Linked DNA regions of Candidatus Thiodictyon syntrophicum. The protein of the gene in region 4 interacts with the protein of the main gene of each other region in a pairwise test. Links are inferred from orthologs where the notes say so. Each region holds a gene or a part of one and is shown on either strand. Other genes may lie near its edges. The genes, in order: THSYN_RS07630, ftsZ, ftsA and THSYN_RS23475.

What was found.
Region 1: the proteins of THSYN_RS23475 (region 4) and THSYN_RS07630 interact in binary tests that used the Escherichia coli proteins (3 or more experiments, as listed by UniProt). The link is inferred for Candidatus Thiodictyon syntrophicum from one-to-one orthologs.
Region 2: the proteins of THSYN_RS23475 (region 4) and ftsZ interact in binary tests that used the Escherichia coli proteins (3 or more experiments, as listed by UniProt). The link is inferred for Candidatus Thiodictyon syntrophicum from one-to-one orthologs.
Region 3: the proteins of THSYN_RS23475 (region 4) and ftsA interact in binary tests that used the Escherichia coli proteins (3 or more experiments, as listed by UniProt). The link is inferred for Candidatus Thiodictyon syntrophicum from one-to-one orthologs.

The regions. Positions count from the first base shown.
Region 1 is NZ_CP020370.1:1,761,406-1,769,744, reverse strand. Bases 5,341-8,339 are described here. They hold THSYN_RS07630 (RodZ domain-containing protein), read left to right. Parts: upstream 5,341-6,346; coding sequence 6,347-7,333; downstream 7,334-8,339. Other genes in these bases: bamB (outer membrane protein assembly factor BamB), read left to right, coding at 8,175-8,339; THSYN_RS07625 (YfgM family protein), read left to right, coding at 7,531-8,160; THSYN_RS36630 (hypothetical protein), read left to right, coding at 7,330-7,455; pilW (type IV pilus biogenesis/stability protein PilW), read left to right, coding at 5,508-6,350; rlmN (dual-specificity RNA methyltransferase RlmN), read left to right, coding at 5,341-5,511. In the rest of the region: THSYN_RS07670 (DEAD/DEAH box helicase), read right to left, coding at 1-349; THSYN_RS07665 (H-NS histone family protein), read right to left, coding at 857-1,264; THSYN_RS07650 (acetyltransferase), read right to left, coding at 2,680-3,633; ndk (nucleoside-diphosphate kinase), read left to right, coding at 3,913-4,341; more of rlmN, read left to right, coding at 4,372-5,340.
Region 2 is NZ_CP020370.1:823,619-831,901, reverse strand. What follows is about bases 5,341-8,283. They hold ftsZ (cell division protein FtsZ), read right to left. Parts: upstream 7,426-8,283; coding sequence 6,256-7,425; downstream 5,341-6,255. Other genes in these bases: ftsA (cell division protein FtsA), read right to left, coding at 7,588-8,283; lpxC (UDP-3-O-acyl-N-acetylglucosamine deacetylase), read right to left, coding at 5,341-5,924. In the rest of the region: THSYN_RS03615 (hypothetical protein), read right to left, coding at 1-642; THSYN_RS33395 (SRPBCC family protein), read right to left, coding at 639-902; THSYN_RS34725 (PDDEXK family nuclease), read left to right, coding at 1,224-1,391; THSYN_RS03610 (GlsB/YeaQ/YmgE family stress response membrane protein), read left to right, coding at 1,713-1,967; THSYN_RS37170 (HNH endonuclease), read right to left, coding at 2,296-2,577; THSYN_RS35630 (hypothetical protein), read right to left, coding at 2,472-3,107; THSYN_RS35160 (hypothetical protein), read left to right, coding at 3,246-3,389; THSYN_RS03600 (M23 family metallopeptidase), read right to left, coding at 3,460-4,380; THSYN_RS03595 (DciA family protein), read left to right, coding at 4,523-4,999; more of lpxC, read right to left, coding at 5,013-5,340. UniProt on the Escherichia coli protein: Essential cell division protein that forms a contractile ring structure (Z ring) at the future cell division site. The regulation of the ring assembly controls the timing and the location of cell division.
Region 3 is NZ_CP020370.1:820,294-825,196, reverse strand. The notes cover bases 1-2,951. They hold ftsA (cell division protein FtsA), read right to left. Parts: upstream 2,119-2,951; coding sequence 883-2,118; downstream 1-882. Other genes in these bases: THSYN_RS03575 (cell division protein FtsQ/DivIB), read right to left, coding at 2,162-2,951; ftsZ (cell division protein FtsZ), read right to left, coding at 1-720. Also shown: more of THSYN_RS03575, read right to left, coding at 2,952-3,193; THSYN_RS03570 (D-alanine--D-alanine ligase), read right to left, coding at 3,186-4,124; murB (UDP-N-acetylmuramate dehydrogenase), read right to left, coding at 4,405-4,903. UniProt on the Escherichia coli protein: Essential cell division protein that assists in the assembly of the Z ring. May serve as the principal membrane anchor for the Z ring.
Region 4 is NZ_CP020370.1:5,531,403-5,539,521, reverse strand. The notes cover bases 2,590-5,368. They hold THSYN_RS23475 (rod shape-determining protein), read left to right. Parts: upstream 2,590-3,345; coding sequence 3,346-4,392; downstream 4,393-5,368. Other genes in these bases: mreC (rod shape-determining protein MreC), read left to right, coding at 4,731-5,368; THSYN_RS23480 (Uma2 family endonuclease), read right to left, coding at 2,590-2,815. In the rest of the region: Asp-tRNA(Asn)/Glu-tRNA(Gln) amidotransferase subunit GatA, read right to left, coding at 1-1,320; Asp-tRNA(Asn)/Glu-tRNA(Gln) amidotransferase subunit GatC, read right to left, coding at 1,320-1,607; more of THSYN_RS23480, read right to left, coding at 1,862-2,589; more of mreC, read left to right, coding at 5,369-5,567; rod shape-determining protein MreD, read left to right, coding at 5,564-6,052; mrdA (penicillin-binding protein 2), read left to right, coding at 6,052-7,926; rod shape-determining protein RodA, read left to right, coding at 7,916-8,119. UniProt on the Escherichia coli protein: Forms membrane-associated dynamic filaments that are essential for cell shape determination. Acts by regulating cell wall synthesis and cell elongation, and thus cell shape.

The DNA.
Region 1 (8,339 bases), 3.8 Mb from region 4 along the record:
CGACTTGGGGCTGCATACCAACGCCGCCGAAGACGATCGCGGAACGCAGCGGCAGGTGAATGCCGTAGGCCGCGACCCGCTCCCCGACCTGGGCCGCGAGTTCGCGCGTCGGCGTCAGGATCAGCGCGCGGGGATGGCGTTGGGGATGGCCCTGTTCGGCTAACCGATGTAAGACGGGCAGTACAAAGGCGGCGGTCTTACCGGTCCCGGTTTGGGCGCCGGCCAATAGATCATGACCGGCAAGTATCTCTGGGATGGCTTGCGCCTGGATCGGCGTCGGCCGACCGTAGCGCTGCGTCGCGACGGCGCGCAGCAAGTCGGCCCTGAGGCCGAGCGAATCGAAAGACATGGAGGCTCCGAGCCTGTTTGCCCAGGCGGCTTACCCGGCGTTGTCGGGACCGATCCAGGCAAAGTGAAAGAAAATGTACGCTCGACGGAGACGCCTGAGCGTCGAAAAAGCAATCAACCGCGAGACGGGGTGTAACGACCGCTTGGCGCCGGATCGCGCAGATTTTGGAGTCTAGACACATGCGAAGCGAAAAGCCAGCGGATTTGTTGGACTTGATCTATCCCGCGACCGAAGCCCGCTGACGCCCCTTTTACCGGACTCATTAAAGCCAATATTTTCATTGACTTAACATCACCGAGGCGGATGCCGCACCCACGCAGCGCCGACCCTGCGGAACGCTGCGACGCCACGCTGGGCGCCGCGCGATGGCCCATCGTGACCCGCTCGAAGCACACCCGCCGGGGGCACGCCTTGACGCACACCTGACGGGGATTTGCTCGCCTCATCAGCCAGGCGTCGCGCCGGTTTCGACTCGGAAATCCGGCGCGGGGCTCAGGGCGCGGGGTATCAGGCCTCGAGCACCTGGAGGTAATTGGCCTTGAACGACTCACGATCCGCCTTGACGGACGCATCGTAGCCCTGCTCCTGCATCTTCTGCTTCATCCACCCAGGCAGCACGCCACGGACATAGACATTCTCCGAGTTCTCCGGATCGACATAACGGGTGTAGTCGCGTCCGGAGGGGGTCGCACGGGGCGCAGCCGCGGCCCCACGACGACGCCGGGGCATGATCAAGGGGACGATCTCGTCGACCTCATACCCGTTTTGGCTGATCAGGTCCCTGATCTGCTGCACCACGCCCTGCTTCGCCTCTTGCCGCCGGGTGGTCAATGCCCGCTGCAATTCCGACTTGCTCTGCTCGATTTCCTCGAGCCGCTGCCGGATCTCATCAACGTTAAGGTTTGCGTACTCCACGGTGGGTACCTCCGATCTGAAAATGGATGGACTGAGTTGGTCTGCGTATCGCCGCGCATAGCTGTCACGAGCGCGCCCTTACTAATGTATTCGTTTCGCAATGAAAGTCAAGTGAGGAAGATAAAAAATACCGGACGCCGGGCCGCCGCACCGCGGCCGACGACGCGCCCCGGCACAGGCGCCGCCGGGGACTCGACCATCCGGGCGATTCAATCGCGGACAACTGCCGGCGGGCATTCCTGCGTTGGCTCGTGGCGGGGATGAGGCGCCGGTCAGGCATTCGGTGGGCAAGTATTGCGCCGCGCCGCTCGTCGCCGCCGGGGCCTTGATCATCGTTCCGGCCAGCGGCCACCTTCCGGAGTCCAAGGCTGAAGCCCTGGACTCCGGCCCGGCGCGGCCGCAACGATGATCAAGTCCGCCGCCGGGATGCCGCGCAACGCAATCCCCGCCGCCGGTACGAACGACTGATGATTGTCGTGTCTGCGCGGCTGCACCCGGATTGCGCCGGCGCGCCGTCCGGCCGCCGAAGAGGTCGCCGCGAATACGGACCCAGCCGCAATGCAATGACACGTAACTGCTGGAGCAGGCGGGCGAATGACCCAACGGACCCGGTGCTCGCGGGGGCGCCCGGGGAAGCGCGGGTGGGATCATAGGGAGGGGCAAGGCAGCGCGGCACGCCGCGCCGTCATCTCCTTTGGCGACTTCAACAATGGTGTTGGCAGCGGTCAGTCAAGACGTTGCGCTGGCGGGAAGCAGTCAGTGGGGAGCGGGACGCCGCCGACAGCGGGACCTGGACCAGGGGCGCCGGGACACTCGCGCGAGCGCTATTGGCGGCACCCGCCGGGCGGGGTTGGGTAGCGATCGGACGGCGCGGCGCCCGCTCGTGATCGTGCCGACCAGGCCAAAACTGCAGACGCGGCCAACGAATTGGTGCCCGGGGCGGGACTCGAACCCGCACGCCTCTCGGCGAGGGATTTTAAGTCCCTTGCGTCTACCGATTTCGCCACCCGGGCGCGGTCTTGGAAGCCCCGGTCCGCGCCGCCTCCCGGGGCTCGCTGCCCGCCGGGAGTCTGCCGGTTGCGATGCGGACGGTTGCTCGCCAGGGCTGCGGGGGAGTTGCCGATAGCGCCGGCCAGCCGCCGCCGCAAGCGAGCGGAGCAGTCGTGAGTGGAGGCTGAGCCCGGAATCGAACCGGGGTGGGCGGCTTTGCAGGCCGCTGCATGACCACTCTGCCACTCAGCCCAAGCCCGGCAGTATAGTGGGGACGCGCGCGCTTGTCACCAGTAAAGCCGTCCACCCTGACCAACGACCAAATGAATGCGCGCTCGCCACACGCGCACCGGCGCGGTCGCGACCCCGCCCCGCAAGGGTCGAGCGGAATCGTGCGCAAGGCCCGCGCCGGGTTCGGGATGCGGCTAGAAGGCGGCCGCGAAGGCCGCTGCGAAGCGGTCGTAGTCCGCTTCGGGCAGGTGATTGATGCCGGCCGCCGCCTTGCGTCCGCCCCCGGTCGCGAATTGGCGGCATAGTTGGTCGGCACCCGCGGGGCGGGTCAGCGGGGCGCGCACGCTCACCAGGAAGCCGCCGTGCGGCAGCCGCGTCAGCAGGGCATGAGCACACTCCGGCGCGGCCTGTGCAAGCGCGTTGGCGAAGACCCCGCTGACGCGCCGCGCCCAGGGTTCGTCGGGTAGGATGTGCAGCCGGTAGCGCGCCTGCATGAGTGTCGGCGCGGTGCCCCGCGCGCGGGCCAGATCATCCGCGTAGCCGCTGCTCAAGCGCTGGAAGGTCGGGTCCTCGCGGATGAACGCCAACGGGTCCGCGTAGCGACACAGGCGGCGATACAGCTCATCCGGGGCGCAATGCAGATCGGCCACGGCGGCGCCGTACCCATTGTAATTGATGCAGATGCCCAGTTCCCGCAGGAGCGCAAGCTCGGCCGCGGCAAGCCCGAGCGGGGCCGCCGCACGGTGCGCCGCGGCATCGAAATTGTCGCCGTAGGTGCCCACCACCGCCCAGGCGCGAAAACGCCCGCCGACGAATTCATCGACCAACAGGCTCGTACCCTTGTCCGGACTGGTTTCGATGTGACAATCAAGCCCGGGGTGGGTGGGGATCTCACCGGGGAAATGGTGGTCGAAGTAGCGCACCCGGGCGCCCCCGGCCAATATCCGGGTCAGTGCCGCACGGTTGCTGTCCAGCGCGATGTCGAGCACCGTGACCCGGTCCCCGGGGCCGGCCTCGACCCGCTCCAAAAGGGCAATGTCGCGCTTGACCCCGGTTACCAGGGTGGCCTCGCGCGGGTGCGCGAGCCGCAGTTGCCGCAACGCACAGATACCGTCCGCGTCCCCGTTGAAGACGTCGAAATAGGCCATGACTCACCTCTACTGCGGGTTAAATTTCTCGTGGGCCGGATGGACTTGCGCCCCCCGACCGGGCGCGCGGCCGGGCACTGCCGCGCGCCCGGGACGCCCGGCGCGGGCGCGTCGGCAGACACCCGGCATTGCCGGTCATCCCCCTTGCCGGTAGACTGCGCGACTTGCTTTGCGCCGGCCCGCACCGGCGGCGGCCACTGCGCCGCGCCGGGGACGACCCCGGGACCTTGCCCCATTATCGCCGCGGGCGCGCCCTCAAACACCTGATCCGGAGCCCCCATGCCAGTCGAACGCACCCTCTCTATCATTAAGCCCAACGCCGTCGCCAAAGACGCCATCGGCGCCATCCTGAGCCGTTTCGAGGCGGCCGGACTGCGCATCGTCGCGGCGCGCATGGTGCACCTGAGCAAGGAGCAGGCCGCGGCCTTCTATGCCGTGCATCAGGGCCGGCCGTTCTTCGCGGAACTGGTGGACTTCATGACCTCCGGGCCGGTCATGGTCCAGGCCCTGGAGGGTGAGGACGCGGTCGCGAAGAACCGCGACATCATGGGCGCCACCAACCCGGCCAACGCCGCCCCGGGCACCATCCGGGCGGACTTCGCCGACTCCTTTACCGAGAACGCAGTGCACGGCTCCGACGCCCCGGACACGGCGGCGGTGGAAATTGCATTCTTTTTCCCGGAAGGCCTCTGCCCGCGCACCCGCTGACCCCGACCCGGACCGGACCGCGCACCCGCGATGGATAATCCGCAAGAAGCCCAGGCCCCGGGGCCGAACCTGCTGGACCTGGACCTCACCGATTGTGAGGCCCTGGTGGCCGCGCTTGGCTTCAAGACCTTCCACGGGCGTAATCTGTTCAAGTGGATCCACAAGCATGGGGTCATCGACTATGACGCGATGACCGACGTGCCCAAACGCCTGCGCGCCGCACTGGCGGACCACGCGCTGCTGCGCCTGCCCCGCATCATCCACTCCCGGCCGTCCGCGGACGGCACCCTGAAGTGGGTGATGGAGCTGGATGACGGGCAGCGCATCGAGACGGTGTACATCCCCGAGGAGGGGCGCAGTACCCTCTGCGTCTCCTCCCAGGTCGGGTGCGCGCTGGACTGCGCCTTCTGCGCCACGGCCCGCCAGGGATTCAATCGCAACCTGCGGGTGGGCGAGATCGTCGGCCAAGTCTGGCATGCGACACGACAACTGGGTGTGGCGCCATCGAACGTGGTGATGATGGGCATGGGCGAGCCGCTCGCGAACTTCGAGGCGGTGGTCAAGGCCATGGCGGTCATGCAGGACGACCTGGCCTACAATCTCTCCAAGTTCCGGGTCACCCTGAGCACCTCCGGCATCGTGCCCAATATCTATCGGTTGCGGGAGGTCAGCGACGTCGCCCTGGCCGTATCGCTGCATGCGCCCAACAACGCCCTGCGCGACCAATTGGTGCCGATCAATCGCAAGTACCCGCTGGAGGAACTGCTGCCGGCCTGCCGCGCCTATCTCGCCGGGGATCAACGGCGCAAGATCACCTGGGAATATGTGATGCTCGACGGCATCAACGACAGTCTCCAGCACGCCAAACAGCTGATCCGACTATTGGAGGGCACCCCGTCCAAGCTCAACCTGATTCCCTTCAACCCGTTTCCCGACAGCGGCTTCAAGACCACCCCCCCGGCGCAGTTGGAGGCCTTTCGCCAACGCCTGATGGGCTCCGGCCTGCTGGTTTTCACCCGCAAGACGCGCGGTGACGAGATCGCCGCCGCCTGCGGGCAACTGGTCGGCCGGGTGGAGGATCGCACCCGCCGCGGCGAACGCCCGGTTACGGTCGGTCTGCCCACCCTCCCGCCCCCCGGCGGCGAACCGCCGCGGTGCCACGCCCGATGAACCACACGGCCATACCGGTGACCGCCCTGGTGCGGGTCCTCGCCCTCTGTGCCCTGTGCCTGGCGAGTGCGTCCTGCAGCCGGCACCAGGCCCGCGGTACGCCAAGCTCGATCGACGTACCCAACGCGACCGAGAACAGCCCGGCGGACCTCTATATCGCGATCGCCGCGGAGTACTCCCGCCTGGGGCAGACGGAAGCGGCGCTGAAAAACGCGGAAAAGGCGATCGCCGCGGACCAGCGCAACTCCGGCGGCTATTACATGCTGGCACTGATCTATCAGAAGATCGGTGAAACCCCGCTCGCCGAAGAAAACTTCAAGCGCGCCCTGGAACTCACCCCCCGCAGCCCCGAATTGCTGGACGCCTATGGCAGCTTTTTCTGCACCCTGCGGCGCTATCCCGAGGCGCAGGCCCAGTACGCAAAGGCGCTCGCCAACCCGCTTTACAAGACGCCCTGGTTTTCGCTGACCAACGCCGGCAATTGCGCCATGAGTGCCGGTGACGCCGCGGCGGCCGAGACCTTCTACCAGCGCGCCCTGACCGCCAACCCCAGGTACGGCCCGGCCTTGTACATGCTGGCCGCCATCGAGTTGAACCGCAACGATGCCAAGGCGGCCAGGGCCTACCTGCGTCGTTACCTGGACGACTACCTCAGGGGCGTGTTCACCGCCAACGCCGACACCTACCAGGCCTTGCAGTTGGCGATCAAGACCGAGCGCAAGCTGGGCAATGTCAAAGGCGCCGAGACCTACGAACAGGTCTTGCGCGACCAGTTTCCGTCCGAGAGCGCAGCCGCTAGCGCCCCATCTTCGGGACCTCCAATGAGCCCTTCGCGATGAATCCAATTCAAGCCGTCAGTTCGGACGATCAAAATGTCGTCGAGTTTTCCGAAAACCCCGGGCGCCGCCTGCGCGTGCAGCGCCAGTCCCGCGGGATCGAGATCGAACGCATCGCCGCCCAACTCCATCTACGGGTCGCAACGGTCGAGGCCTTGGAACAGGACCGCTATCAGGACCTACCGGGGCCGGTGTTCGTCACCGGCTACCTGCGTAACTACGCACGCCTGCTGGGCCTGGACGCGGAGCCGCTGATTGCCGCCTTTCGCACGGCCCATCCCGACCCGGAGCCGGTCGGCTTGCGGGTCAGTCCCCTGCCCCGGCAGGAGATCGGCAGCAGTCACATCCTGGTACGACTGATCAGCCTCGCCTTGCTGGCCGCGGTAGTCACCATGCTCGCACTCTGGTGGCAGAACCGGGCCGAATTACTGTCGTCGTTGACTCCCGGGGACGCCTCCGGCCTCGCCCTGACGACACCGGCCAACACCCCCCCGCCGCTGGACCAGACGAGCGCGCCGGCCACCCAAGGCGCCGCCGCCGCGGGCCCGGCGCTGCCGCTGCCGGCGGCTACCGGTGCCGGCCCGGAACCCGAGCGGTCGGCGGCCCTGGCCCTGCCCCCCGCGCCACCCGCCACCCAGGCCCAAGGCCCGGCGGTCGCGACCCCCGACGCGCCCCCCGATGCGACCAGGACCGGCGCCACGGCCGAGCCTGCGGCAGGTACGCCGAACGGACCCCCGGGCGAGGTCGCCATGAGCTTCTCCGCTGCCACCTGGATCAACGTCCGTGACGCCACCGGCGCGCTGATCCTCAAAGGGCAGATGCGCAAGGGTGACACCCGGGTGCTGGCCGGCAGCCCGCCCTATGCCGTTGTCATCGGTAACGCCGCGGCCTTGGGCGTCACCGTCGACGGCCGCCCCGTCGACTTGGCCGGCCGCGCCCGCGGCAAGGACGCGCGCTTCAAGTTCGACCCGAGAAGCCCCGAATGAGCGCCCCGGCCGACCCAATCAATCCGCGCCTGGTGCGCGCGGTGGACGACTATAATCGCACTGTTTTCGAGCAGATCATGTCCAACCGACGGGCCCGCCCGCCGCGCCGGCGCCGCCGGTAGCCTGGCGATCCAAGGCCACCCGCGCTGGAATCCAGCCGTTAGACGAGTGCCCATACCCCCAAAAGGAAACCGAGCGTGAGCGAATACGAAACCGACGACGAGAAGGTCGAGTCCATCAAGAAATGGTGGAAGGAAAACGGCATGTCCGTGGTGGGCGGGGTGGCGCTTGGCCTCGCGGTCGTGTTCGGTTGGCGTACCTGGACCGACTACCGCAATGGTGTCGGCGCCCAGGCCTCGGCGGCCTTCGAGCAGCTGATGGTCAGTGCCGCCGCGGGTGAGGCCGAGTCGACCGCCAAGCAGGCGCAACTCTTGGACCAGCAATACGGCGCTACCCCCTACCCCGCCTTGGGCGCCCTGGTCGCGGCCCGGGTGCTGTATGAAAGTGGCGACGCCCCAGGGGCCATGGCCGCCCTGCAACGGCTGCTCGTCAAGGCCCCGGACCCGGCCCTGACGCGCCTGGCGGCCCTGCGGCTCGCGCGCATTCAACTCGCCCAGGGCCAACTGGACGCCGCCGCGGCCACCGTCGCCGCCCATGACGACGGCGCGGCCTTCGCCGGGGACTTTGCAGCCGTGCGCGGCGACCTCGCCGCCGCCCGCGGGGACAGTGCCGCGGCACGCGCCGCCTACGAGAAGGCCATCACCGCCGGGACCGGCCTGCCCCAGTTGATCCGGCTCAAGCTCGACAACCTGCCCAGCGCCGGTTGAGGCCGACCGACATCATGCCCATTCGGCACCCCGCCCACCGCCGCGCCCGGCGCACCTGCACTGCATTGCTGATCGCCGGCATCCTGACCGGTTGCAGTTACATCCCCTGGCTCGGCGGCGAGAAGGACCCCACCCCGGCGACCAAACTCACCACCATCGTCCCCGAGGTCACCGCCACC
Region 2 (8,283 bases), 4.7 Mb from region 4 along the record:
CACCTTCCCGACGATCAGCGTACCACCGCAGTCATCGGGATGCATGTAATTTATATCGATGCGCCGGTCATGTTGCAGGGACCACACCAGCTTGATCACCACCAGCAGTCCGCGCAAGGCCATTCCGCACAGCAATCCAATCATGAAAAACTGCAGGCACAGCGAAATTATCATCACCGGGTGGCGATACCAGATGCCGAATGCAATGCCCATCAGAACATTGAGCAAGCCGACGCAGACACCGAAAAAAAGCAACTTGTATCCAGCGATCTCACTCAATTTGAGCACAAATATATCGGCATACTCCCGCTCGCCGAGTCCGGATAAATCGATAAGATCGACGACAAACTCTTTTAATTTATCGGTGGCCCGGAAAATAAGGAACATGCACAGCATCATCATGATGGCGAGCAGATAGCTGAAGTCCCGGAAAATATTGATTTGATATTGGAAAGCCAGAAAAGAATGGATCAGCAGGAATATCAACCCCAACAAAACACTGAACACCAATGGCGGCAACCGTGAGCGCGCCAGCCAGTGTTCATAAAACGGCACGATATTTCTGCCGATGCTGTCGGCCAGTTCCTTTTTCTGAAGGTCATGGTTATTGACGATAGCGTCCGGTTCTGATGTGAATATCACGGTTTCTCCCTCAGCCACTGATAGGTGGCAGGTGCATTTTCGGGCTTCATGATCTCGGCTCTAAGCCGCAGCAGGGTCTGGTAAGGAGCATCCACGACCACCGAGTTCGCCAGCCACGATGGCACCTCGCCGTTCGGCTCGAGGTGGAGCTGATATTCAACCTCGACCATCGCATCCGGACGCCTGGTACAACGCCAGTGACCTGCTGTCGATTGCCCCCTTCTCCAATCGTCGCTTTCTACCTCGATCGTCTTCAGCATCGCAAGCCTCGACTGTGCGCTTGAGCCGATGGGGCCCAGTCTAGAGTGTTGGTGGAGATCAGGTCACCTCCGTCCCCCTGACCATGGGCCGCCTCGCCCTCTACCGCCTCCCCGACGCCGACCCGCCCCCTGGTCTGACCCCGCCGCCCTGACCCGCCACGCCGCCCCCGACGGGAGGTCGAGGCTTCAGCCGGCGGCCAGCCCCTCGTTCCCACGCTCCCGCGTCACTGCCGGGATGTCAAGCCGCAACCGCGACTGGAAGCGCCGCACCCAGGTCCCCGTTGCGCCCCTCCAGAGGCTTTGCCCTCCAGCCCGATAACCTTGAGCGGTTCCCCGGCGTGGGCCTTCAGTGCCGACAGTGATAGCCTGGAACGCCGCGGCAGCGAGCGCGACACGGTCACCAAGAAGGCCGAGTATGCCGCCGGGGGGGTGCCCGAGTACTACATCCTGCACCGGGAGCCCGAGCGTCAGGCATTCTTCACCCCCTGAGAGTCGTTGGTCGCCCCGAGTGATTCCAGACAGGGTGCTGGGGTTGCGGTTCAGGCAGGAAAGCCCGGACTCCGGGTCAGAGGTCGAGATCGCGTCGATCGCGCCCTGCGGAACAGGCCCTGACCCACCCATTGCACGGCCGATCTCCCTCGCGGCTGCGCACCGGGGCATCACGGCGTTTCTTAAACAGCGCTCATTGGGGGTAAAATGCCGACGCGCCAGTGCTTAAGCTTGGCGCACCCGTGGCAGCCCCTGGGACACCCGCCCGTGCGTCCCCCAGAGGTTTGCTCGATATCCACCCTAAACCAAACGGAGACTCCCATGGATTTCATCAGCCTGAGCTATCTCGCGGCCGGCGCCGCGCTCGGATGGCTTGCCGCCCTCCTGACGGGGCGCCGTGCGTTCGGCCAACTCGTCAACCTCGCCACCGGCGCCCTGGGCGCCTATTACGGCGGCATGGTTTTCGCCCAGTTCAACCTCGCCACTCAGTACCCTGGTTGGCACGGAACACTGGGCGCCGCCCTCATCGGTGCCACCGTGCTCCTGTTCGTGCTCGCTTTGATCCGGCGGTCCTGATCCGGTTCCGCGGGGTGGGCCGGCCGGCGACTCGCGCGCCAGGGCCCTCCGCCCCGCGGTTGGCCTGCTCCCGCGCCCGTGCATGAAACCTGGGACAGACCAAGGGTTCCTTCCGGCAACCGGCGAAAAACGCCGATTGATCGGTACGAAATCAGGAAACCCTGGTCTGTCCCGGGCCTGCGGAGGGTCCTGCATCCAGCCGCGGTAGGGTGCGAAGGCCCTCCAAGAGCATAGCCGGGGTCGGAACGACCCGGCGCAGCAGCGCCGACATGAAGCACCGCGCCGGTGTGTCGGGCGTGGCTGCTCGCCAGGTGCCACTCGCTACTCGCTACTCGCCACTCACCGTTGTCCTACCGCGAAAGACGCGTTCGCGGTGCCACGCCAGAAACGCGCGATGCGGATCGACGAGCCGCTGGACCCACAGGGGCCGGTCGAGCCCCAGCACCTGCCGCGAGGCGGGATCGAGCAAGCCCGAGACGATGACCCGGCCGGCGTCGTCGATGGTCACGAAGCCGCGGTCGAAGGCCGCGTCGAGCTGCGGAGCAAGCAGCAGGCCGTTGAAAACGTCCAGCCGTTCGGCATCAGTGTCGCAGTCTGCCCAGGGCTTGATGTGGCTCGCGCGCAAGTCTTGCGGGTCGGCACGAGGCTCGAGATCGCGGCGCCGAGTGCAACTCGGCGATCCCATGGGCCGAGCCTACCGGCTCGCGGGCGCGGTAACGAATGCAACTCCTCATCCGCCGCGGGCGGGGCGTCATCAATGCTGCGGGCCAGCAGAACCTGGCCTGCGCCGTCGTCGGCGAGCCGGACCGGGTGGTACTCGTGCCCGCAGTCACGACAGAAGCGAACTGGGTACAGGCGCTTGTCGGGGTGCCCCGGCAGGAACTGCTGCCCGTCCTCAGTGATGGTGCGTTGCCCCGCGGGCGCCAGCGTGGCGTACGCGTGGCCGGCGTCGGAGATGATGGGGTTGATCTGGATGAGCGGCTCTGGCCAATACCGCGCGTTGGCGTAGATGCCCTCGACCTGGGACTTGATGTCCGGTGCCTGGATGGTGGTGAAGGAGGTCGCGAAGCGCTTGTACTCATCGACCACCGAGTCACGGAGCGCGAAGATGTCGAGCGAAAGCCAACGGTCTTGCACCATCACCCCCCGACCGGGACATCTAAGCCGTTTCTTGGTTTATATACCCGCACCAGAGCGAAGTCAATTTCGACAATCCACGGTCGATGACCGGACCACCAAGGCTGCCCTCTGCTAGGCTTCAACCTGCCGACCGGGACCGTGATCCGCAAGCCCGACTTCGTGCTCCCCGAATGGCGGGAGGCGGAGTTGCGGGCCGAGGCGCAGACGCAAACGCTCCAGGAGGCCGAACGAGAACTAGCGCAACTGCGGGCGCAACTCGCGGCTCGCGGTTTAAAACCCTGAGGCCAATGACAAAGGGGCCGGTCTGCGCCACGGAAGACCGGCCCCTTCGGTTGGTGGTTACGACCAGGGATCAGCGCAGATTGGCGAAATTGGCCGCCATCAGTGTGCTGCCGCCCTGCTCGCCGGCAAACGGCATCGGATTGAGCGCCTCGCCGTTGCGTCGGACCTCGAAGTGCACATGAGGTCCGGTGGCAGTCCCCGTCGCCCCGACGGCCCCGATCACCTGACCCTTGCGGATCGGCTGCCCCTCTGACACCCCGTTGACGGAGTTGTGTCCGTAGCGGGTGGCGTAGCCGTTGGCATGACTGATTTCGATCAGGTTGCCGTAGCCGCTGCGCCGTCCGCTGAAGGTCACGACGCCGTCGGCCACCGCGACCACCGGGCTGCCCTGGGGTGCGGCGAAGTCGACGCCCTGATGGAACATGGCCCGGTGGCGGATCGGATGGATGCGCATCCCATAGTTGGAGGTGATGTATCCCGTGCGGATCGGCCAGCCCGAGGGCACGGACTTGGCGGTGAGGTCCTTCCCGCTGATCGCCTCTTCGAGGATCTCCAGCTTACGCTTGCGATCCTTGAGCAGGCTGACCACGCTTCCTAGCTCGCTCGCGATCTCCTTGATCGTATAATCCCGTGCCGCCGCCTCCTCGGGCCCACCCTGCGGCGGTGGGTTGCGGAAATCGAACTCCTGGCGGTCGAGTCCCCCCATATCCACCAGTCGCTCACCCAGGGCATTGAGCCGCATGAGTTCCGCCTGCATCTCGCCGAGGCTGGACGCCATGGCATCGATCTGGGGCGCCGGCGGCTGGGCGGTGGCGGGCGCGAGGCCCGCGGTTCTGGGGTGGTTGGCGGGGGGGGCGTCGCTCTGGGCTGCATTGGTCTGCTGCCCCAGCCAGAATCCGGCCCCGCCGCCCGCGGCGGCACACAACATGACCGCCGACAGTGCGACGGCGGTTTGTCCAAGAACGGTCTTTCTACGGTCGAGGTGGTACATTGCTGACCCCTGTAGGTGGATAGGACGAAGAAGAGCGTTGTTTATACTACAGCCGCCTGGTCGAGGCGAGCGCTCATGAGCGTCCGGCAATTGATCTGGATCAAGTTTTTGTGAATCAGGCAAAAGTGGTACCTCTCAAGTCATGGCAAAAAAAAGGCCCGGTCGTACCAGCGCCGCCCATGTGCGGGATCTTCTGACAGCCAGTCCCGCGGTGGCCCGGTGTCTGGCGCTGCAGCGCCGCGAGGATCATTTGCTTGCCCAGGTTCGCGATCTGCTCGCCCCCGCCGCCCGGCCGCATTGTATCCAGGTCAGTGTCGCCGACGGAACTCTGACGTTGACGGTCGACGCGGCGGCTTGGGCGACGCGGCTGCGCTATCAGGCCCCGGAACTGGCCCGGGGGCTCCCGGGAGCCGGGATTACCGCGGTCAAGGTGCGGGCCCGCCCGCGCGAGCGCGTCGCGCGGCGTCAGACGGCGCAACACCTGACCAGACTGACCCCCGCCGTGGTCGAGCATCTGATGGCAGCGGCCGCGCACATGGCCGATGCCGGGCTTGCCGACGTCTTCCGACGCCTGGCGGCCCGACACCAGGGGGCGCGCCCCGGCGCGCCACTCGACTAGGCGCTGCGTGCGATCAGGCAAGCGCGAGCGGCTGGGCGTAACTGATCGGCGCGTGCGTGGCGTCCTCGAACACCGCCTCCTCCCAGGCCGTCTGGTCTGCGACCAGGGCGCGTAACAGCTGGTTGTTGAGCGAATGCCCCGACTTGTGGCCCTTGAAGGCACCGATCAGGGTATGGCCCAGGAGGTAGAGGTCGCCGATCGCATCCAGGATCTTGTGCTTGACGAACTCGTCCTCATAGCGCAGGCCTTCCTCGTTCAGCACCCGGAATTCGTCCACCACCACGGCGTTGTCAAGGCTGCCGCCCAAGGCCAAGCCCTGTTGCCGCAGGGCTTCGATCTCGCGCAGGAAGCCGAAGGTGCGGGCGCGACTGACCTCTTTAACGAAGGAGGAGGTGGAGAAGTCCATGCTGGCCCGCTTGGCCCGGTCGTGAAAGGCCGGGTGGTCGAAATCGATGGAGAACTCCACGCTGAAACCGTCGTAGGGCTCGAACCGGGCGTACTTGTCGCCGTCGCGCACCTCGACCGGGCGCTTGATACGGATGAAGCGTTTGGGGCGGTTCTGCTCTTCGACCCCGGCGGACTGGATCAGGAAGACGAAGGGTCCGGCGCTGCCGTCCATGATCGGCACCTCCGGGGCGCTCACGTCCACATAGGCGTTGTCGATCCCAAGACCGGCGAAGGCCGACAGCAGGTGTTCCACCGTGGACACCCGCACCTCGCCGTTGACCAGGGTGGTGGAGAGCCGCGTATCGCCCACGTTGTGCGGGCAGGCGCGAATCTCGACCGGTTGCTCCAGGTCCACCCGCCGGAAGATGATGCCGGTGTCGGGGGCCGCCGGGCGCAGCGTGAGGTACACCTTGTCGCCGGTATGAAGGCCGACGCCGGTGGCGCGGATCACGTTCTTTAGTGTACGTTGCTTGACCATCATTCGGGCTCCCTAGTCCCAGACCGCAGCGGTCAGCCGCGGCGCCGACCATCGACACCAAGGCAAAAGCCGCGTGACGCCCGAACGATTCCGGGCTTTGGTAGAAGCTTAGGGTTTTCCCGAAACTTTATCAAGTCCTATGCGCAAGAAATCTATATCGTATTGTTTTTACTTAGTATATATCTAAAGGGATTTCCCTAGCGCCGCGCTGTTGGTCGCGTCCTTGCGGACCAATAATCTCTATTTAGGAATCACGCCGCGCCGTCCCCTGGCGGCCAACCACCGCGTCCGGCGCCGGGACCCTCCCTGGTCCCGCGGATGGCGCCCGCGATCAATCGGCCTGACGGCGCAGGAAGGCGGGGATGTCCAGATAGTCGAGATCGTTGTCCACCGCCTCGGCGGTGTTCCCGCCGGCGGTTGCCGCCTTGCGGTAGATGGCGGGGCGACGCCCGATCTCCCCATAGTCGGGGCCGGACTCGCCGTCCGCCGGGACCAGTCGCATCAGCGGCTCCTCCGGGTTCGGACGCATCGTCAGGGAGATTCGGCGCGCCCCCAGGCCGGTAGCCACGACCGTGACCCGCAGTTCATCCTCCAAGTCCGGGTCGATGACGGTCCCCAGCACCACGGTGGCGTCATCGTCGGCGAAATCCCGGACCGTGTTGCCGACCTCGTCGAACTCGCCCATGGTCAGGCTGCTGCCCGCGGTGATGTTGACCAGGATACCCTTGGCCCCGGCGAGATCGATATCCTCCAACAGGGGGCAGCGAATGGCGGCCTCCGCCGCTTCCCGCGCCCGGTCGAGGCCGACGGCGGCCCCGGTACCCATCATGGCGACCCCCATCTCCGACATCACGGTCTTCACGTCGGCGAAGTCGACGTTGATCAGACCCGGACGGGTAATCAGCTCGGCGATGCCGCGGGTGGCATTCAACAAAATATCGTTCGCCGACTTGAAGGCCCCGAGCAGGGTCATGTCCTTGCCGAGCACCGCCAGCAGCTTCTCGTTCGGGATCGTGATCAACGAGTCCACATGCTTGGCCAACTCGGCAATGCCGTCATCGGCGATGCGTCGCCGCTTGCTGCCCTCGAACGGGAAGGGCTTGGTCACCACCGCGACCGTGAGGATTCCCAACTCCTTGGCCACCTCCGCGACCACCGGGGCGGCACCGGTGCCGGTACCGCCGCCCATCCCGGCGGTGATGAACACCATGTCCGCCCCGGCCAAGGCCTCGGCGATGCGCTCGCGATCCTCCAGCGCCGCCTGCTTGCCCACCTCCGGGTTGGCACCCGCACCCAGGCCCTTGGTAATCCCGGAGCCCAGTTGCAGGATGGTCTTGACCCGCGACCCTTTGAGCGCCTGGGCATCGGTGTTGGCGCAGATGAAGTCCACCCCCTCAATGGTGGAGTCGACCATGTGATTGACCGCGTTGCCGCCGCCGCCGCCGACCCCGATCACCTTGATGACGGCGGACTGGCTATGGGTATCCATCATTTCAAACATTGCACTCTCTCCCCCGACCTGTTTATGGATTGAAAACCTGAAACCCCGCACGGCCCCATGGTGGGACCGCCCCCCGACACGGCACGGACCCTGCGATCCCATGCCGCGGGGCCGCAGGCTGCGGCCCCATCGATCCCCGAGGGGATCGCGAATTCTGCCTCGCTAGAAGTTGCCCTGGAACCAACTGCGCGTCCGTGACACGAGGCCCTTGAGTCCCCGCCCGGCAGTGAGTTCAGGACGCTTGGCAAAACGGTTCTGACCGGCGTAGATCAAGAGCCCGACGCCGGTGGCGTAGACCGGATCGCGCATGACCTCGTCCATGCCGATGACATACCGGGGAACGCCCAGGCGCACCGGCATGTGGAACACCTCCTCCGCCAGTTCGATCAAGCCCTGCATCTTCGCGCTACCGCCGGTGAGCACGACGCCCCCGGCCACCAGCTCTTTGAATCCGCTGCGATCCAGGTCCTTACGCACCAGATCGAGCAGTTCCTCATAGCGCGGCCCCACCACCTCGGCCAGCGTCTGGCGCGACAGTCGGCGCAGCGGGCGATCCCCGATGCTGGGGACCTCGATGTTGTCGGCGCCGCCGGCGAGCTGCGTCAGGGCGCAGGCGTGCTGAATCTTGATCTGTTCGGCGTGCTGAGTAGGGGTGCGCAGGGCCAAGGCGATGTCGTTGGTGACCTGATCGCCGGCGATCGGGATCACCGCCGTGTGGCGGATGGCCCCGTCGGCGAAGACCGCGATATCGGTGGTACCGCCGCCGATGTCGACCAGGCAGACGCCCAGCTCCTGCTCGTCCTCGCCCAAGACCGAATAAGAGGCGCTCAGCGGCGCGGGCATCAGGTAGTCCACCTC
Region 3 (4,903 bases), 4.7 Mb from region 4 along the record:
CGCTTCCCGCGCCCGGTCGAGGCCGACGGCGGCCCCGGTACCCATCATGGCGACCCCCATCTCCGACATCACGGTCTTCACGTCGGCGAAGTCGACGTTGATCAGACCCGGACGGGTAATCAGCTCGGCGATGCCGCGGGTGGCATTCAACAAAATATCGTTCGCCGACTTGAAGGCCCCGAGCAGGGTCATGTCCTTGCCGAGCACCGCCAGCAGCTTCTCGTTCGGGATCGTGATCAACGAGTCCACATGCTTGGCCAACTCGGCAATGCCGTCATCGGCGATGCGTCGCCGCTTGCTGCCCTCGAACGGGAAGGGCTTGGTCACCACCGCGACCGTGAGGATTCCCAACTCCTTGGCCACCTCCGCGACCACCGGGGCGGCACCGGTGCCGGTACCGCCGCCCATCCCGGCGGTGATGAACACCATGTCCGCCCCGGCCAAGGCCTCGGCGATGCGCTCGCGATCCTCCAGCGCCGCCTGCTTGCCCACCTCCGGGTTGGCACCCGCACCCAGGCCCTTGGTAATCCCGGAGCCCAGTTGCAGGATGGTCTTGACCCGCGACCCTTTGAGCGCCTGGGCATCGGTGTTGGCGCAGATGAAGTCCACCCCCTCAATGGTGGAGTCGACCATGTGATTGACCGCGTTGCCGCCGCCGCCGCCGACCCCGATCACCTTGATGACGGCGGACTGGCTATGGGTATCCATCATTTCAAACATTGCACTCTCTCCCCCGACCTGTTTATGGATTGAAAACCTGAAACCCCGCACGGCCCCATGGTGGGACCGCCCCCCGACACGGCACGGACCCTGCGATCCCATGCCGCGGGGCCGCAGGCTGCGGCCCCATCGATCCCCGAGGGGATCGCGAATTCTGCCTCGCTAGAAGTTGCCCTGGAACCAACTGCGCGTCCGTGACACGAGGCCCTTGAGTCCCCGCCCGGCAGTGAGTTCAGGACGCTTGGCAAAACGGTTCTGACCGGCGTAGATCAAGAGCCCGACGCCGGTGGCGTAGACCGGATCGCGCATGACCTCGTCCATGCCGATGACATACCGGGGAACGCCCAGGCGCACCGGCATGTGGAACACCTCCTCCGCCAGTTCGATCAAGCCCTGCATCTTCGCGCTACCGCCGGTGAGCACGACGCCCCCGGCCACCAGCTCTTTGAATCCGCTGCGATCCAGGTCCTTACGCACCAGATCGAGCAGTTCCTCATAGCGCGGCCCCACCACCTCGGCCAGCGTCTGGCGCGACAGTCGGCGCAGCGGGCGATCCCCGATGCTGGGGACCTCGATGTTGTCGGCGCCGCCGGCGAGCTGCGTCAGGGCGCAGGCGTGCTGAATCTTGATCTGTTCGGCGTGCTGAGTAGGGGTGCGCAGGGCCAAGGCGATGTCGTTGGTGACCTGATCGCCGGCGATCGGGATCACCGCCGTGTGGCGGATGGCCCCGTCGGCGAAGACCGCGATATCGGTGGTACCGCCGCCGATGTCGACCAGGCAGACGCCCAGCTCCTGCTCGTCCTCGCCCAAGACCGAATAAGAGGCGCTCAGCGGCGCGGGCATCAGGTAGTCCACCTCCAGCCCACAGCGGCCGATGCACTTGCGGATGTTCTGGGCCGCGCTCACCGCGCCCGTGACGATGAGCACCCGCGCCTCCAGCCGTACCCCGCACATCCCGATCGGCTGGCGGATACCCTCCTGGCCGTCGATGATGAATTCCTGGGGGACCAGGTGGAGCATTTGCTGGTCCGCCGGGATCGCAACCGCCCGGGCGTTGTCGAGTACCCGGTCCACGTCGGCCTGATTGACCTCGCGCTCCTTGATGGGGGTACTGCCGTTGGAAGGACGGCTGCTGATATGGTTGCCGGCGATCCCCGCGTGAACCGAGTGGATGTCGCACCCGGCCATCGCTTCCGCCGCCTCGACCGCCCGCTGGATGGAGGTGACCGTGGACTCGATGTCCACCACCACGCCCTTCTTCAGGCCGCGCGAGGGGCTGGTGCCGATGCCGATGATCTCGATCTGGTCATCGTCTTTCAGTTCGCCCACCAGACAGGCGATCTTCGAGGTGCCGATGTCCAGCCCCACCAATAGATTTTTGTCGTTGCGTCGTGCCATTCCGTTTCTCCCCCCGTTTGCCTGTTCGCTCTTGCCGTTTCGCCTAGGGTCGCCCCGGGACCGCCTGAGTCAGTGCACGCCCCGATGCGCGCACCGGTGCCGGCGGCGGGTGCCGCGGCGGCGGTGGTGTCTGGGCCCGTGCCTTGGTCGGCGCGGCCACTGTTCGCGGGCGCGGGCGCTCTTTCGCCGCCGCCGGTCGCTGTGCCTGGGTCGGTGTCCGCGTCTGTTTGGTCGCCGTGTTCGCCGTCGCGCCCTTTTTCCGGGCCTTGGTATGCGTCGGCGGCGCGGTCTTGGGCGGTACCGGCTCCGGCGCCGCGGCGACCGCGCTGCCCGCCCATTTGACGGCAAAGCCATTGCTGTAGCGCAGGTCCACCACCCGGGCGCGGCCGGCCGCTTCCAGTTGGGGGACGGCCGCGATGAACCTCATCAGGCGCCGCTCGATATCGTTGGTGCCCAGTTCCACGCGGGTATTGGAGACCAGGTCCAGGTGCCAGGCCCCGCGGGCATCGACGCCCAGGGTGTCGATGAGTTGGCCCGCCAACATCAGGGCGTCGCGCCACTTGAGGTAGCGCTCGACCAATTCACGGGCGCGCGCCTCGTCGCCCTCGAGCAGCGGCAACCCGGCCGGGACCTGGCCGCGGGGGCGAAACACGACGCCCTCGGCGGTCACCAGCCCGTCGCCCTTCCAGCGTGCCACCGGCCGATGCTCCAGCACCCGCACCTGGAGCCGGTCGGGCCACACGCGGCGGATGCTGGCCCCGCCGACCCAGGGCAAGCCCTCCGCGGCCCGCTTCAGGTCATTGAGGTCGGCGGTGAGGAAGCCGCCTTGCAGCCGCTGGCCCAGGGTCTCGCGCAGCAGTTCGGATGAGTGATGGTGCAATTCCCCCTGGACCTCGATGGTGCGCACCGGCAGGAGTCGGGGCTCCCAATAGCCGAAGGCCCAGACGCCTCCCACCATGGCTCCCAGCAACGTGAGTCCGGTGAGGGCGCGCAGGCGGGCGCGCCGCGGCGCCGGTGGCGGCGTCGGCAGCGAATCGAGCGGCGGCTCGGCCGGGGCGGTGGTTGGTTCAGACACGCTCGCGGCTCGTCTCAAGGATGCGCAGCACCAGGGTCTCGAAGTCGAGGCCCGCCGCCCGTGCGGCCATGGGCACCAGACTGTGGTCGGTCATGCCAGGAACCGTATTGATTTCAAGTAAATATGGCGCCCCCGCCGCATCGACCATCAGGTCGACCCGCCCCCAGCCGCTCGCCCCGACGGCGTCGAAGGCGTCCAGGGCCAGTTGCCGGAAGCGCGCCTCATCCGCCGCGGACAGACCGCAAGGACACAGGTAACGGGTGCTGTCCGCCCGGTATTTGGCGTCGTAGTCATAGAAGGCGTGGGGGGTCTCGAGCCGGATGATGGGCAGGGCCTCACGCCCCAGGATGGCGCAGGTGTACTCGGCGCCGGCGATCCAGCGCTCGGCGATGACCAAGGGGTCGTACTCGCGCGCGCTCCGCCAGGCCGCCGCCAGGGCGGCCGGGTCCGCGACCCGGGCCATCCCGATGCTGGACCCCTCGTGGGCCGGCTTGACCATCAGCGGAAAGCCGATGGCCGCCGCCAGGGCCAGGTCCGCTTCCTCGCGCAGGAGGACCGAGTCGGCCGTCGGCAGCCCGGCCCCGGCCCAGGCGAGCTTGGTGCGGTACTTATCCATCCCCAGGGCGGACCCCAGGACCCCCGAGCCGGTATAGGGCATAGCGATGGTCTCCAGGGCGCCCTGGATCACCCCGTCCTCACCACCGCGGCCGTGCAGGATGATGAAGGCCCGATCGAACCCGCCCGCCCGCAACTGTTCCAGCACGGTCTCGTCCGGGTCCAGCGGGTGGGCATCGACACCCTGGCGGCACAGTGCGCGCAGCACCGCGTTGCCGCTCGTGAGTGAAACCTCCCGCTCGGCGGCGCGCCCGCCCAACAGCACCGCGACCTTGCCGAACCGCTCAAGAAGGGTTTGATTGATGAGTGATGTCATTTCAATCGCTTTGAAGAAGTACGTTAGTATGTTGTTAGTACGGTAAGGAACGGTTCACTAGGGACTGCCTATCGCGCCATTTTCGTTGTCGTTGTCGTTATCGTTATCGTTGTCGTTGTCGTAATCGAGGTTATCGTAGCGCCCCGGATTCTCTCGCACCCTGAAGTGCATCGCTTCTCCGATTACGATTACGACAACGACAACGATAGCGCTTAACTTGTTCTTGACTCGTTACTAAGAGGTAGCTCACGGGCCTCGTCGCTCCGTCCGTACTCCCGTACTAACGTACTTCGACACTGACGTACTCGGGTTTCAGCCGCACCCCGGTGTGGCGCTCGACTTCGCACCGCACATGATCCACCAACCCGGCGATGTCCCGGGCCGTGGCCGGGCCCGTGTTGATAATGAAATTCGCGTGCTTTTCCGAGACCTGAGCCCCGCCGATCCGGTAGCCCTTGAGTCCGACCGACTCGATCAGCCGGGCCGCGTAGTCCCCCGGCGGGTTGCGGAACACCGACCCGCAACTCGGCAGCCCCGTGGGCTGGGTGCGGGCACGTTGGTCCAGGAGGGCGCGCATCCGCGTCATGGCGGCCGCCCCATCCCCCGGTTGCAGTTCAAGCTCCACGTCGAGAAACCATTCGCCCGGGGTGCCGCGCACATCCCGGTAGCCGATGTCGAAGTCGGCCGGCGTGCGCTCGCGCACCAGGCCGGTCCGATCGATGGTGCGCACCCGGCCGACGTGGGTCCAGGTCTCCCCGCCCCAGGCCCCGGCGTTCATC
Region 4 (8,119 bases):
GACCGGGATGGAGATGCCGGGCAGGCCGGCGAGGTTGGCGGCGATGGTATAGATGTCGTTCAGGTACATGGCCACCGGATCGTCCATCTTGGCGCCGATGGGGAAGGCCGTGGTCGGGCTGGTCGGTCCCATGATGACGTCGACCTGCTCGAAGGCGCGGCGGAAGTCGTCGGCGATCAGGTGGCGGCCCTTCTGGGCCTTGAGATAATAGGCGTCATAATAGCCGGCGGACAGCACATAGGTGCCGATCATGATGCGGCGCTGGACCTCGGCGCCGAAGCCTTCGGCGCGGCTGCGCTTGTAGAGGTCTTCCAGGTCCTGCGGATTCTCGCAGCGGTGTCCATAGCGCACGCCGTCGAAGCGGGCGAGGTTGGATGAGCATTCGGCGGGGGCCACGACATAATAGACGGGCACCGAGAGGGCGCTGTTGGGCAGGCTGATCTCGACCACCCGGGCACCCAGGCGTTCGTATTCGCACAGCGCCGCCTGGATGCCGGCACCGATGCGCTCATCGAGCCCGGCGCCGAAATACTCTTTAGGCAGACCGATGCGCAGCCCACTGAGGTCGGCGTCCAATCCGGCCGCGTAGTCGGGCACCGGGGTATCCAGGGAGGTGGAGTCGCGGGGGTCGAAGCCGGCCATGGCCTGGAGCAGCAGTGCGGCGTCGGCGGCCGTGCGCGCCATGGGGCCGGCCTGGTCCAGGCTGGAGGCGAAGGCGATCATGCCCCAGCGCGAGCAGCGCCCATAGGTGGGCTTGATGCCGGTAATGCCGCACAGGGCCGCGGGTTGGCGGATGGACCCCCCGGTATCGGTCCCGGTGGCGGCGGCGCACAGACGGGCGGCGACGGCCGCCGCGGAGCCGCCGGAGGAGCCGCCGGGGACCCGGGTCTGGTCCCAGGGGTTTTTCACCGGGCCGTACCAGCTCGTCTCGTTGGACGAGCCCATGGCGAACTCGTCCATGTTGGTCTTGCCGAGCACCACGGCCCCGGCGGCGGCCAAGCGCTCGACCACGGTGGCGTCGTAGGGGGCGATGAAGCGGTCGAGCATCCGCGAGCCGCAACTGGTGCGCAGTCCCGCGGTGCAGAAGATGTCCTTGTGGGCGATGGGGATGCCGGTCAGCGGCCCGGCGGTGCCGGCGGCGAGCGCCTGGTCGGCCTGCGAGGCGGCGGCCAGTGCCGACTCCGCGGCGACGGTGATGAAGGCGTTGAGGCTCGGGTTGTGGCGCGCGATCCGCTCCAGGTAGTGGCGCGTCAACTCCCGGCTTGAGAAGGTCCCGGCGTGCAGCCCCGCGGCTAGTTCGGTCATGGTCTTGTCGTGCATCACTCGATCACCTTGGGGACCAGGTAGAGCCCGGCCTCGGTCTGGGGTGCGATGGCTTGGAAGCGCTCGCGCTGATCGGGCTCGGTGGGCCGATCCGGGCGCAGCCGCTGGGTCATGTGCAGCGGGTGGGCCATGGGTTCGACGCCGGTGGTGTCGACCGCGTCCATCCGGGCCACCAGGTCCAGGATGTTGGTCAGGTCCAGGGCGTAGCGGTCGCAGGCCGCGGGGCTGACCGCGAGCCGCGCCAGGTGCGCGATCTTCTCGACGTCGGATCGATCCAGTGCCATTGCGTGAGGGTCCTGAGGCGTAGGTGGGACGGCCGGCCGACGGGAGCGGCGGGCGCGTGCGTGAAGCGGCAAAAGTACCATAGGGGCAGGGCAGAGGCACGCGGGCCGCACGGCCGCGCATCCCCCGTGGGAGCGGCTTCAGCCGCGACGAGGCCGCGGCTGCTTGTAAGGTCGGGTCGCGGCTCAAGCCGCCCCCACCGGGGCCTGGGCTGACTTTGCACAGAGTATTCGCTGCCGTGCCGCCCGGGGGCCGGTCACTGCGCAGCGTTGCGGCCTGCCAGTTGTGCCTGAAGCCGGGCAAGTGCCTGCTCCGCCTCCTGGGCTCGCCGCTCGGCCTGCCGGCGCGCCTGTGCCTCGGCGGCGGCGCGGTGCGACTCGTTGTCGGCACGGTTCGATTCGGCGGCGGCGTGCTGTTCGGCCTGCTGCCGGGCCTGTGCCTGCGCGGCGGCAGCCTGTTCGGCCTCGCGTCGGGCCTGCGCCTGCGCGGCGGCATGCGCTTCGGCCGCGCGCCAGCCGGGCAGCACGAAGGCGGCGTAGACCGGATCATCGCGCAGCGTTTCGTGTGCGGGCCGGCGGCAGAGGTCGGCTACGCGAAACTGCAGGCCGGGCAAGACCCGTGAGCGGATGACGCCGTCGTCCGGTGCGATGGGGACATAGACGCCCGTTGCCGTGCGGGTGAAGAACGCCTGCTGCTCGGGCGCGCGGTGCAGGATGTAATATTCCGGGACGCCGCCGGCGGCATACTCGGCCTTCTTGACCACGGTGTCGCGCAGGATGTCGCGGCGCTCCTGATCCGACAGGGCTTCGACACAGAGGTCGAAAACGCCGCGATAGGACGCATCGAGCGGCAACAACGGCTGCGGGTTGTCGTTGCAGACGACGCCGAAATCGGGCTTGCGGATGACGGTGCCGGTCGGCAGTGGCAGCCGAAAGCCCATCTCCAGCGCGACCATCCTGGCGATGGGTCGGGCGGTCAGAAAGTGCTCCAGCAGCAGCATGAACCACTGGTAGACGAGGAAGGTCTCATAGTTGGACACCGGCTTTTCCTCCAGACGCCCGTTGTTCCATTCATAGTGGACGTCGGAGTCGAGGTAGTAGTCGCGCCAGTATTCCTCCTCCGAGACGTAGCGGCCGGCGGCAGAGGGGGGTGCGGCACCGGCCGGTTCAGGCCGCGTGCGACGCGGTTCGGCAAGGGCGGTCTGCGACATGGGCGTCTCCCGGAGCGGTGGCGGTTAGCAATATAGCCTAGCACGGGTCCCGCCGACCGAAGGCGCGGAGGCCGGCAAGGGACCGAAGGAAAACGTTCGGGACGGGGTTGCAAACCCCGTCCCGCCGGATGGGTAGGCATCGCCTACCCGCCAAGCCCCGGCGACCGCCGGAGCCGGGTACGCGATACGTATCCTGCAGCTACCGGACGTTCCCACGCGCCGGGCGTCGTTGTCGTAATCGTGGTCGGATTGTTCGATTACGACAACGACAACGACAACGACAACGTACCCGGGATCTCGGTCACCACCGTTCGGGACGGGGTTGCGCACCCCGTCCCGCGGGGAGGGCCGCCGGGCCGGTGTGCCGACCCCGGACTGCCCCGCCTTGCCGACTGCGCGCTACGTTGTTAGATTACCGCCCTCTTTTCTGATGGACTCCCCAGCGGATTCCCCAGCGGACCCCAACGGATGCACCCCGGCCCCCGGGTCGAGCGGGCGCCGTGCCCCCGTTTCTTCAAGGTAAAGACCTGATGTTTTTCAGACGTTTTCGTGGCATTTTTTCCACCGATCTGGCGATCGACCTGGGGACCGCAAACACCCTGATCCATGTGCGCGGCCAGGGCATCGTGCTCAACGAGCCCTCGGTGGTGGCGATTCGCCAGGAGCGCGCCGGGGGCCCCAAGACGGTGGTGGCGGTGGGGGAGGAGGCCAAGGCGATGCTCGGGCGCACGCCCCAGAACATCACGGCGATCCGTCCGCTCAAGGACGGCGTGATCGCCGACTTCACCGTCACCGAGAAGATGCTCCAGTTCTTCATCCACAAGGTGCACGAGGCGCGCATGGTGCGCCCGAGCCCGCGGGTGCTGATCTGCGTGCCCTGCGGCTCGACCCAGGTGGAGCGGCGCGCGATCAAGGAGTCCGCGGCCGGGGCCGGGGCGCGCGAGGTCTATCTGATCGAGGAGCCGATGGCGGCGGCGATCGGGGCCGGGCTGCCGGTGGGCGAGGCGCGCGGCTCCATGGTGATCGATGTCGGCGGCGGGACCTCGGAGGTGGCGGTGATCTCGCTGAACGGCATCGTCTACTCCAACTCGGTGCGCATCGGCGGCGATACCTTCGACGACTCGATCATTAACTACGTGCGCCGCAACTATGGCACCCTGATCGGGGAGGCGACGGCGGAACGCATCAAGCACGCCATCGGCTCGGCCTTCCCGGGCAACGAGGTGTTGGAGATCGAGGTGCGCGGGCGTAACCTGGCCGAGGGCATCCCGCGCAGCTTCACCCTCAACAGCAACGAGATCCTGGAGTCGCTCCAGGAACCCCTGTCGGGCATCGTCGGGGCGGTCAAGTCGGCCCTGGAGCAGACCCCGCCGGAGCTGGGCTCGGACGTGGCGGAGCGCGGCATCGTGCTGACCGGCGGCGGGGCCCTGCTGCGCGACTTCGACCGCCTGATCGAGGAGGAGACCGGGCTGCCGGTGGTGGTGGCGCAGGACCCCCTGACCTGTGTCGCCCGCGGCGGCGGCAAGGCCCTGGATATGCTCGACACCCGGGGCCTGGACCTCTTCTCCACTGAGTAAATTTAGCCGCAAATGAACGCAAATTAACGCAAATAGCCGCGGCACTTAAGGTATTGTGCCGGGTCGGAGCCCGGCGGCACATATAGGGTCGCAAGCGCATTATTTGCGCTCATTGGCGTTTATTTGCGGCTAAATTATCTTCTTGAGTCTGGTTGGGTTGATCAGTCCAGCGTGTCCGACGCGACGGTCTAAGGCCCCTACTTGCCGCTTGTGGCGTTTACTTACCTGGGCCGTTGCGGGCGCGGCACGCCCGGGTCCGCATCGCCTGCCCGAGGGGCACCGCTATCAAACCCCTGTTTCTACATGGACCGTCCCCCACCTTCCGGGTGATCCTGGCGGTGCTCCTGGCCATCGGGCTGGTCGTGGCCGATCATCGCGGCCGGCACCTGGGCGCCCTGCGCTCGGCCCTGGCGGTGCTGGTCTATCCGCTGCAATTGCTGGCCGACCTGCCGGTGCACTATGCCCGCGAGGCGCAGGACCGGCTGGCGGACGCGCGGCAGTTGCGCGATCAGAATGACGGCCTGCGCCGTGAGAACCTGATCCTGGGCGCGCGCTCCCAGCAACTCGCGTCGCTGGAGGCGGAGAACATGCGCCTGCGCGACCTGCTCGGGTCCTCCTTCAAGATCGGTGAGCGGGTCCTGATCGCGGAGATCCTGGCCGTGAATCTCGCCGAGTATCGCCGGCAGGTCCTGATCAACAAGGGCAGCAACTCCGGGGTCTTCGTCGGGCAGCCGGTCCTGGATGCCAATGCCGTCATGGGGCAGGTGATCCAGATCAACCCCTTCTCCGCCACGGTCCTGCTGATTACCGACTTGGACCACGCCCTGCCGGTCCAGGTCAATCGCAACGGGCTGCGCAGCATCGCGGCCGGGTCCGGGCTGGGCCACGAGTTGGACCTGCTGTATATCCCGAAGAACGCCGATATCCAGGTCGGCGACCTGCTGGTGACCTCCGGGCTGGGCGGACGCTTCCCGCCGGGCTATCCGGTGGCGCGCGTAACCTCGGTCGGGCACGCGCCGGATAACCCATTCACCAGCGTGAAGGCGGAGCCCATGGCGCGGCTCGACCGCAGCCGGGAGGTCCTGCTGGTCTGGACCCTGAGCCCTGATCAGCGTCAGGACGCCCTGAGCGGGGCCGCGCCCGGCGCGCGGCCGGCGGCGGAGCACCTGCCATGAGCAAGCCGCAGCGCGGCGGCGGCGGCGTGGTCTGGGGGAGCCTGCTCGTCGCGCTGTTCTTGAGCATCCTGCCCATGCCCGCTTGGATCGATGAGTTTCGCCCCCCCTGGGCGGCCCTGACCCTGATCTTCTGGTGCCTGACCCTGCCCGAACGGGTGGGGGTCTTCTCCGCCTTCGCGGCCGGGTTGGTGCTTGATGTGACCACCGGCGCCCTGCTTGGCCACCACGCCCTGGGGCTCGCGGTGATCGCTTACGTGGTGGTGGAGTTGCACCAGCGGGTGCGCACCTTCCCCCTGTGGCAACAGACCCTGTTCGTCTGGTTGTTGCTGTTGGTGGAGCGGCTGTTGTATCTGTGGGTGCTGGAGGCCACCGGGCAGCCGATGCCCACCCTGATCTACTGGGCGCCGACCTTCCTGGGCGCCTTGCTGTGGCCCTGGGTCTTCGTGGTGCTGCGCGATCTGGGGCGGCGGGCCGGGCTCTTTTGATGCGCCTGGACTCCCATCTGGCGGATCGGCAGCGCGAGTGGCGGCTGGTGGGGGCGCGTGCCATCGTTGCCGCGGTCCTGGTCCTGGCGGCCCTGTCATTGGTCGTGGTGCGGCTCGCGCGCCTGCAGATCGCCGACCACGAGCACTTCTCCGTGCTGTCCCAGGAAAATCGGGTGAAGGTCCAGCCGGTCCCGCCCAGCCGCGGTCTCATCTATGACACCAAGGGTGTGGTCCTGGCCGACAATCACCCCTCCTTTTCGCTGGAGATTACCGTCGAGAAGGTCGAGAACCTGTCCGCGACGATCGATGCGCTGGCGGCCATCATCCGCGTCGATGACAAGGACCGGGAGCGTTTCAGGCGCCTCAAGGGTCAGCGGGTGCGCTTCCAGGGCGTGCCCCTGCGGCTGAATCTGACCCCGGAGGAGGTGGCCCGCTTTTCGCTCGACAGCTATCGCTTCCCCGGCGTGGACGTGCGCGCCGAGCTGATCCGCAGCTATCCGCACGGGGAACTCACCGCCCATGTCCTGGGCTATGTGGGGCGCATCAACCGGGAGGAGATGGACCATATCGACACCAGTGCCTATGCCGGCACCCACTTCATCGGCAAGGGCGGGGTGGAGAAGTACCATGAGGGGCTCCTGCATGGACAGGCCGGTTACCAGCAGGTGGAGGTGAACGCGCGCGGCCGGGTGCTGCGCACGCTCGAGGGCAAGTCCCCGGTCGCCGGGCAGGACCTGCACCTGTTTCTGGACATCGCCCTGCAGCGCGCGGCCACCGAGGCCCTGGGTGACAACCGCGGTGCGGTGGTGGCCATCGACCCGCGCACCGGCGGCGTGCTGGCCCTGGTGAGCAAGCCCAGTTTCGACCCCAACCCCTTTGTCGAGGGCATCGGCAGTGCCGACTATCACGCCCTGCTCTACTCCCCGGACAAGCCGCTGTACAACCGGGCGGTGCGTGGTCAGTATCCCCCGGGGTCCACGGTCAAGCCCTTCGTCGGATTCGCCGGGCTCGCCGCGGGGGTGACCAATGCGCGCAAGACCACCTATTGCCCTGGCTACTACCGGCTGCCCGGTCAGAGTCACAGCTATCGCTGCTGGCGGCGCGGCGGGCACGGGGCGGTGGCGCTGGAGGCCGCGCTGGTGCAGTCGTGCGACGTCTATTTCTATGTTCTCGCCCACGAACTGGGGATCGAGCGCCTCAAGGATTACCTGGGCGCGTTCGGATTCGGTGCCCGCACCGGCATCGACGTGGCCGGCGAGTTGAGCGGGCTGGTGCCCTCGCGGGAGTGGAAGGAACAGGTGCGCAAGCAGCTCTGGTACCCCGGCGAGACCCTGATCGTCGGCATCGGTCAGGGCGCCTTTCTGGCCACCCCGCTGCAACTGGCCGTGGCCACCGCCACCCTGGCCAATCGCGGTCACTTCCTTGCGCCCCGCGTGGCCCGCGCCGCCCAGGTGCCGGGCGCGCCGCGGGCCCAGGAGTTGCCGGTCTTCTCCCGCACCATCGCGGCGGGCGACGCGACCCAGTGGGACCAGATCATCCACGCCATGACCCAGGTGGTGGAGAGCCCCCGCGGAACGGCCAAGGGGATCCGCAGCCGCGATTACCGGATCGCCGGCAAGACCGGGACCGCCCAGGTCTTCACCCTGGGCAAGAACCAGACCTACAACGCCGCCCGGCTCACCGAGACGATGCGCGACCATGCGCTGTTCGTCGCCTTTGCCCCGGCGGACGACCCGCGGATCGCGGTGGCGGTGATCGTCGAGAACGGCGGACACGGGGGCACGGTGGCGGCGCCGGTGGCGCGCAAGGTCATGGATGCCTGGCTCGGCGGTTCGACCCTGATCACCGATCCGGGGGTGGTCGATGGCGACTAGGCCCGTCGCCGCAGGGCTGCACCAGTTGGCGGACCCGGGTGACGCCGGACTGCTGACGCGCCTGCACATCGATGCCCCGCTGCTGGCGGGGCTGCTGCTGCTCTGCGCCTTTGGTCTGATGGTGCTGTTCAGCGCGATGGACCGCGACCTCGGCGGGGTGGAGCGCCAGTTGGTGCGGCTCACCCTGGCCTTC